2 regions of the Anoxybacillus ayderensis genome follow, and region 1 is predicted to be linked to the other one. Evidence: a T-box and tRNA genes for the amino acid it is inferred to sense, from the RefSeq annotation. Region 1 holds a T-box; the other holds one or more tRNA genes.

Evidence for each region. A T-box is a leader RNA that pairs with one kind of tRNA and senses whether it is charged. The one in region 1 lies ahead of ileS (isoleucine--tRNA ligase), so its partner is inferred to be a tRNA-Ile.
Region 2: it has a tRNA-Ile gene. The T-box ahead of ileS (isoleucine--tRNA ligase) is inferred to sense a tRNA for this amino acid. The anticodon was not compared.

Annotation. Positions count from the first base shown of each region.
Region 1 covers NZ_JACDUV010000005.1:180,026-183,450, reverse strand. The annotation lists gene HNR63_RS09075 (cell division protein SepF) at 1-34, shown strand, start outside; gene HNR63_RS09070 (YggT family protein) at 37-309, shown strand; gene HNR63_RS09065 (YlmH family RNA-binding protein) at 309-1,082, shown strand; gene HNR63_RS09060 (DivIVA domain-containing protein) at 1,145-1,648, shown strand; T-box leader at 1,694-1,909, shown strand; gene ileS (isoleucine--tRNA ligase) at 1,957-3,425, shown strand, end outside.
Region 2 covers NZ_JACDUV010000006.1:120,963-124,387, reverse strand. The annotation lists gene HNR63_RS10000 (MFS transporter) at 1-919, opposite strand, end outside; gene sodA (superoxide dismutase SodA) at 1,009-1,617, opposite strand; tRNA gene HNR63_RS09990 (tRNA-Ile) at 1,786-1,859, opposite strand; gene HNR63_RS09985 (DUF1189 domain-containing protein) at 1,989-2,765, shown strand; gene HNR63_RS09980 (methyl-accepting chemotaxis protein) at 2,774-3,425, opposite strand, start outside.

The DNA of each region.
Region 1 (3,425 bases):
TTCTGACGATGAACCGACGATAAAGAGGTGGTAAATTTGTATCAAATTGCAAACTTTTTAGCAACAATCATTGAAGTATATTCGTATGCGATTATCATTTACATTTTAATGTCTTGGTTTCCGAATGCGCGCGAAACGAAAGTGGGACAGTTTTTCGCTAATATTTGCGAGCCGTATTTAGAGCCGTTTCGCCGCTTCATTCCGCCGATTGGGATGATCGACATTTCTCCGATCGTCGCCTTGCTCGTTTTACGCTTTGCGACGGCAGGTGTTTACGGATTAGTCGATATGATAAGTAGAGGGTTGTAATGGACATTTATCAACATTTTCGAAAGGAAGAGCATCATTTTATTGATCTCGTTTGCGAATGGAAGCGGCTCGTGACGGAACAATATGCTCCGAAACTCACAGATTTTTTAACTCCGCGTGAACAACAAATTGTCCGCTCGATTGTCGGCAATCACGATGAAGTGCACGTTGCTTTTTTTGGCGGTTCATCGTCGGTAGAGCGAAAGCGTGCACTACTATACCCGCCGTACTTGCAACCGAATGAAGAAGATTTTCAATTATCGTTGTTTTCCGTTCGCTACCCGAAAAAGTTTGTGACGCTCGGGCATCGCGATGTGCTCGGTGCTCTGTTGTCGCTCGGTGTAAAGCGTGAAAAGTTTGGGGATATCGTCATCGTTGAAGATGTCATTCAGTTTGTCGTCGCCAAAGAAATTGCTCCATTTATAAAAATGAACGTCACTTCGATCGGAAAAGCAAAAGTATCGTTAGAAGAACAACCGCTCTCCAAACTTCTTGATGTGAAAGAAGAATGGGAGGAAGAGACGTTGACCGTTTCTTCTTTGCGGCTGGACGCCATTTTAGCGCAATGTTTCCGCATATCGCGCCAAAAAGCACAAGCGCTTATTGAACAAAGCTTCGCGAAAGTCAATTGGAAAACGGTTGACCAAGCCCATATGGAATGCCGAGAAGGCGATTTATTGTCGCTGCGCGGGCACGGCCGTTGCCGACTACAAGCGATTGCTGGTCAAACAAAAAAAGAAAAATGGCGCATCGTTGTCGAAAAAGCAAAATAAAAGCAGGATTTTCGCAAAACATGTCGAATGACACATACGTACATAAGATGGAGGTGGGCCACATGCCGTTAACGCCGTTAGATATTCATAATAAAGAATTTAGCCGAGGCTTTCGCGGATATGATGAAGATGAAGTAAACGAGTTTTTAGATCAAGTCATTAAAGACTACGAAATGATTTTGCGTGAAAAAAAACAGCTTGAAGAAAAAGTACGAGAGCTGACAGAAAGGCTCAACTATTTTACAAATATTGAAGAAACGTTAAATAAATCGATTTTAATCGCGCAAGAAACGGCGGAAGAAGTGAAGCGAAACGCCCAAAAAGAAGCGAAGCTCATCATTAAAGAAGCGGAGAAAAACGCGGATCGCATCATTAGCGAAGCGCTTGCAAAAACGCGGAAAATTGCGATGGAAGTCGAAGAATTAAAGCGTCAAGCGAAAGTGTTCCGCAATCGTTTTAAAATGTTAATTGAAGCACAGCTTGATATGCTAAACAACGGTGACTGGGATCATTTATTAGATTATAAGCTCGATGATGAAGAAATACAAGAAATAGCAGAGTCTTGACGAGCGGCGTTGTTATTGCCTATAATATCGATTACAGTTATACAAGAAAAAACGATGAAGGGGACAGTAGTTCTTTCAACAGCTTATTCCAGCGAGTCGAGGGCGGTGGAAGCTCGGCATAAGCGAAGGAATGAAAATCACCCCGGAGTTCCGTGCCGAATGAGTAGTAGGACACGGCGCGTCATTCCCGTTACGAATGTCGAGTGGACTATGGAAACATAGTCAATAAGGGTGGTACCGCGAGACCTTCTCGTCCCTTTTGGGCATGAGAAGGTTTTTTTATTTACATAAAAGGAGGTTTTCACATCATGGATTACAAAGATACGTTACTGATGCCAAAGACTGATTTCCCGATGCGTGGCAATCTTCCGCAACGCGAACCGCAAATACAAGCAAAATGGGAAGAGATGGACATTTACCGTAAAGTGCAAGAGCGCACGAAAGATCGTCCGTTGTTTGTGCTACATGACGGACCGCCGTATGCAAACGGTGACATTCATATGGGTCATGCGCTCAATAAAATTTTAAAAGATTTCATCGTTCGCTATAAATCGATGAGCGGCTATTGTGCACCGTACGTGCCGGGGTGGGATACGCACGGATTGCCAATTGAAACAGCGCTTACGAAAAATAAAGGCATCAATCGAAAAGAAATGAGCGTTGCTGAATTTCGAAAATTATGTGAGCAATATGCATATGAGCAAATTGACCGTCAGCGCGAGCAATTTAAACGACTTGGCGTGCGCGGCGACTGGGACAATCCTTACATTACGTTAACGCCAGAATACGAGGCACAACAAATTAAAGTGTTTGGCGAGATGGCGAAAAAAGGGTTAATTTACAAAGGGTTAAAGCCAGTATATTGGTCTCCATCAAGCGAATCCGCGCTTGCGGAAGCAGAAATTGAGTATAAAGATAAACGGTCGCCGTCTATTTACGTTGCTTTTCCTGTGAAAGACGGAAAAGGTGTGCTTGATGGCGATGAACATATCGTCATTTGGACGACGACGCCATGGACGATTCCTGCGAACTTAGGCATCGCTGTTCATCCAGAGCTGCAATATAGCGTCGTTGAAGCAGACGGTCGTAAATATGTCGTCGCATCCGAGTTGCTTTCATCGGTGCAAAAAGAAATTGGTTGGGAACATGTGACAGTATTAAAAACAGTCAAAGGAAGCGAGCTTGAGTACGTCGTGGCGAAACATCCGTTTTACGACCGCGATTCGCTCGTCATTTGTGGTGAACACGTCACAACGGACGCTGGAACAGGTTGCGTCCATACGGCCCCAGGACACGGGGAAGACGACTTTATCGTCGGGCAAAAATACGGCTTAGGTGTGCTTTGTCCAGTTGACGAGCGCGGCTATATGACAGAAGAAGCTCCAGGATTTGCCGGCATGTTTTACGATGAGGCGAACAAAGCGATTACGGAAAAACTACAAGAAGTAGGCGCCCTGTTAAAACTATCGTTTATTACACACTCGTATCCGCACGATTGGCGGACGAAGCAACCGACCATTTTCCGTGCGACGGCGCAATGGTTTGCATCCATCGATAAAATTCGCGAGCAACTGTTGCAAGCGGTTGAAGAAACGAAATGGGTGCCAGCATGGGGTGAAATTCGCATCCACAACATGATTCGCGATCGCGGTGACTGGTGCATTTCGCGCCAACGCGCATGGGGTGTGCCGATCCCTGTCTTTTATGCGGAAAATGGCGAACCAATTATTACAGACGAAACGATTGAACATGTATCGAACTTATTCCGCCAATACGG
Region 2 (3,425 bases), on a different contig from region 1:
TTACATATGATAAATCAAAAATAATTAAAAAGACGGAAGCATACAACAGTACACCACCGAATAAAATGGCACGCAACCGCCATTGTCGCTTCATCCACTTCGACGCAAAAGAATACGTCATAAACGAAACAACTGCATTGACGAATCCAAATACACCGAGTGATTTTTCAGTTCCTGTCGCCATAAATAAAAAAATGGAAACAATAAACACAAACGTTCCTTCACGAAATCCTTGAAAAAAATGAGCGTTTGTAATCATTCGCCAATTTTTATTTTTCTTTCGCTCGTCATATACAGAACGAAGCGCAAATTGTCCTGCTGAACGCCGTCGCTGTAAAAAAAAGCTACAAATGACAGCCGCAATAAATAAGCATAAAGAAGCTAAAAAAATGACCATATACCCGGTAAACTTCTCGCTTGAAGCAATGACCCACCCTGAAAGCGGTGGACCGATCATTCCTGCAACAGATGTCATCGCACCAAGCAATCCATTAAATAAATCACGCGTATTTGGTTCAGTGATTTCAAACGTTAATACGTTAAATGCGAGCCAATAAAAGCCATAACCAATACCAAGCAAACCGCCGAGTAAAAATAAATGGTTCATCGCTCGATCACCGCTAAATAATACGACTAAAAAAAAGAATGCTAAAAACGTCACACCCATTCGTAACACAATGACACGATCGATCTTTTTTGCGATTTGCCCGGCTACGATAAATGCAAGCGGCTGCCATGTGACAATGGCTAAATTATACACACCTAGAGCTTGAAAACTGTTCACTTTTTTCCAAACGTATACGTTTACAAACGTATTCGACAAGGCGATACTAAGGGAATATAATCCGCCAATTGCTAACAAAAGAAACAATTGTCGATGTGTGCGAACGTGCGCCACCATTCGTTTCCATTTATTCATAGGCAAACTTCCTTTCTTGACAAGTAGTTTGCCTACTCTTTTACAACGATATACAAAAAGAGCTCGACAAATTGTCGAGCCCTTCTTCATTATTTCGCTGCTGCGTAACGCTTGGCCACTTCGTCCCAGTTAACAACATTCCAAAATGCTGAAATATAATCTGGACGACGGTTTTGATATTTTAAGTAATACGCATGCTCCCATACGTCTAATCCTAAAATTGGTGTTTTTCCTTCCATTAACGGAGTATCTTGGTTTGGTGTGCTTGTCACTTCAAGTTGACCATTATGGACGGCCAGCCAAGCCCAACCAGAACCGAAACGTGTTGCTGCCGCCTTCGAAAATTCTTCTTTAAATTTTTCGAAGCTTCCAAACGTACGATTGATTGCTTCAGCTAGTTCACCTGTTGGTTCACCGCCACCATTTGGCGAAAGAATAGTCCAAAAGAGCGAGTGGTTCGCATGTCCACCTCCGTTGTTACGAACAGCTGTGCGAATATTTTCAGGTACTGCATCTAAATTGGCCATTAACTCTTCAATTGTTTTGTTTTGCAATTCTGGATGACCTTCGAGCGCTGCGTTTAAATTTGTTACATACGCGTTATGATGTTTTGTGTGATGAATGTTCATCGTTTCTTTGTCAATATGTGGTTCTAACGCGTCGTAAGCATAAGGCAATTGTGGTAATTCAAATGCCATGTTTCATTCCTCCTCATTCATTATGTAATTGTTCACAAATGAAACCGATTAACTGGATTAAGAAACAGAAAAGTTTCATAAGTGAACCTACCTTAAGAGTACCAAAATACATCGAATGTTTCAAATTATTTGCAAAAAAAACCTCGCTAATTTACTTAGCGAGGTAAATGGACCCTGCAGGACTCGAACCTGCGACCAGACGGTTATGAGCCGTCCGCTCTAACCAGCTGAGCTAAGGGTCCGCCATATCCGATGGTAATTTTAGCAAAAAAGGCGGAAAGCGTCAATACGTGCAACACACGAAACAAAAAGGTTGTGTACTAAATAGAAAAAGAAGTAGAATGAGAAATGATGACGCATAAAGGATGTGAATGATTATGTGGAAACGGTTGTTACAAAGTCTTTATTCTCCTGTACATATTGCACGCTTTCGTTTTCATCCAATCGGAAAGGCGATTAGCTACGTGTTTTTTTTATCGCTTATTGCAACGTTACCGATTGCCATTTACTTTACAATGAGCATAAACAAAATGATCGGCTCAACGCATCAACTATTAAAAGAAGAGCTTCCTCCATTTGAAGTCGTCGATGGAGTATTGACATCAAACATACAAGAACCGATTGAACTTACGCATCCAAACGTGACCATTTTATTTGATAGCACAGGTACACTCACAACAGATGATGCAGAACGTTACACAAACGCGGTGGCATTTTTAAAGGAAGAGTTTGCACTTGTTGCTAATGGGCACGTTCAGTCATATCCGTATGCTTTCATGCAAGCAGAACGTTTTACAAACAAAGATGTATATGAATTTGCCCGCACGCTTCAATCGTTGCTTCCTATTGTGATTTCATTATCGTTTCTCGTATTATACTTTTTCACATGCACAAGCAAATTTCTTTATGTTACCGTTCTTGCATTCATCGGGCTTATTTTTCGCGGCACGTTAAATAAGCGTGGAACGTACCGCCATATGTGGAGTATCTCTGCTTATTCAATTACATTACCAACCATCTTTTTCACAATAATGGAAACTCTACAAATTGTCGTTCCTTATGCTGTCGCTTTAGATTGGTTCGTTTCTGTCACGATTTTGTTCGCTTCCATCAAAGAACTCCCTTCTATTAAAGAAGCAGGCCATTAGCCTGCTTCTTATAGTTTAAATGCTGCAGTCAGTGCGGATAATGATTGCGATAATTCATTTAATCGTTCACCAACACGATGCATATCATTCATCTGCTTCGTTTGATCGTACGAAACAGACATCATTTCTTCTGCGCTTGCTAGCGTTTGTTGAGCAACAGAAGCAAATGCCACCGTCACCGTCTCAATCATCGGCAATAATTGCTGAAACTGCTCTAATTCCCCTTCCATTTTCGCCACGTTGCGATTGACGCGCTGAATTTCTTTTAACAAATGGTCAAACGAACGCTTTGCCTCATTTGCGGACGTGAGTTGATGTTGTAAATGTGTGACCATCCCTTCAAACTGGTTTGTCGCATGAATCGATACTTCTTCCATCGCAAAAATGGACGATGTAATTTCTTCCGTTGCCTTTGAAGCATGTTCCGCAAGCTTTCTCACTTCTGTGGCGACGACCGCAAATCCTTTTCCAGCTTCTCCAGCGCGCGCCGCTTCAATTGTTGCGTTGAGCGCCAATAACTTCGTTTGCTCGGCAATTTGTCGAATGACATCCACAACTTTTGTAATCGACGTCGAATGATGTTTTACACTTTGAATCGTATCGTTTACTTTTTTAAATTGCTCAGCAAATGAATGAATATCAGCAATTAAATGCGTCAGC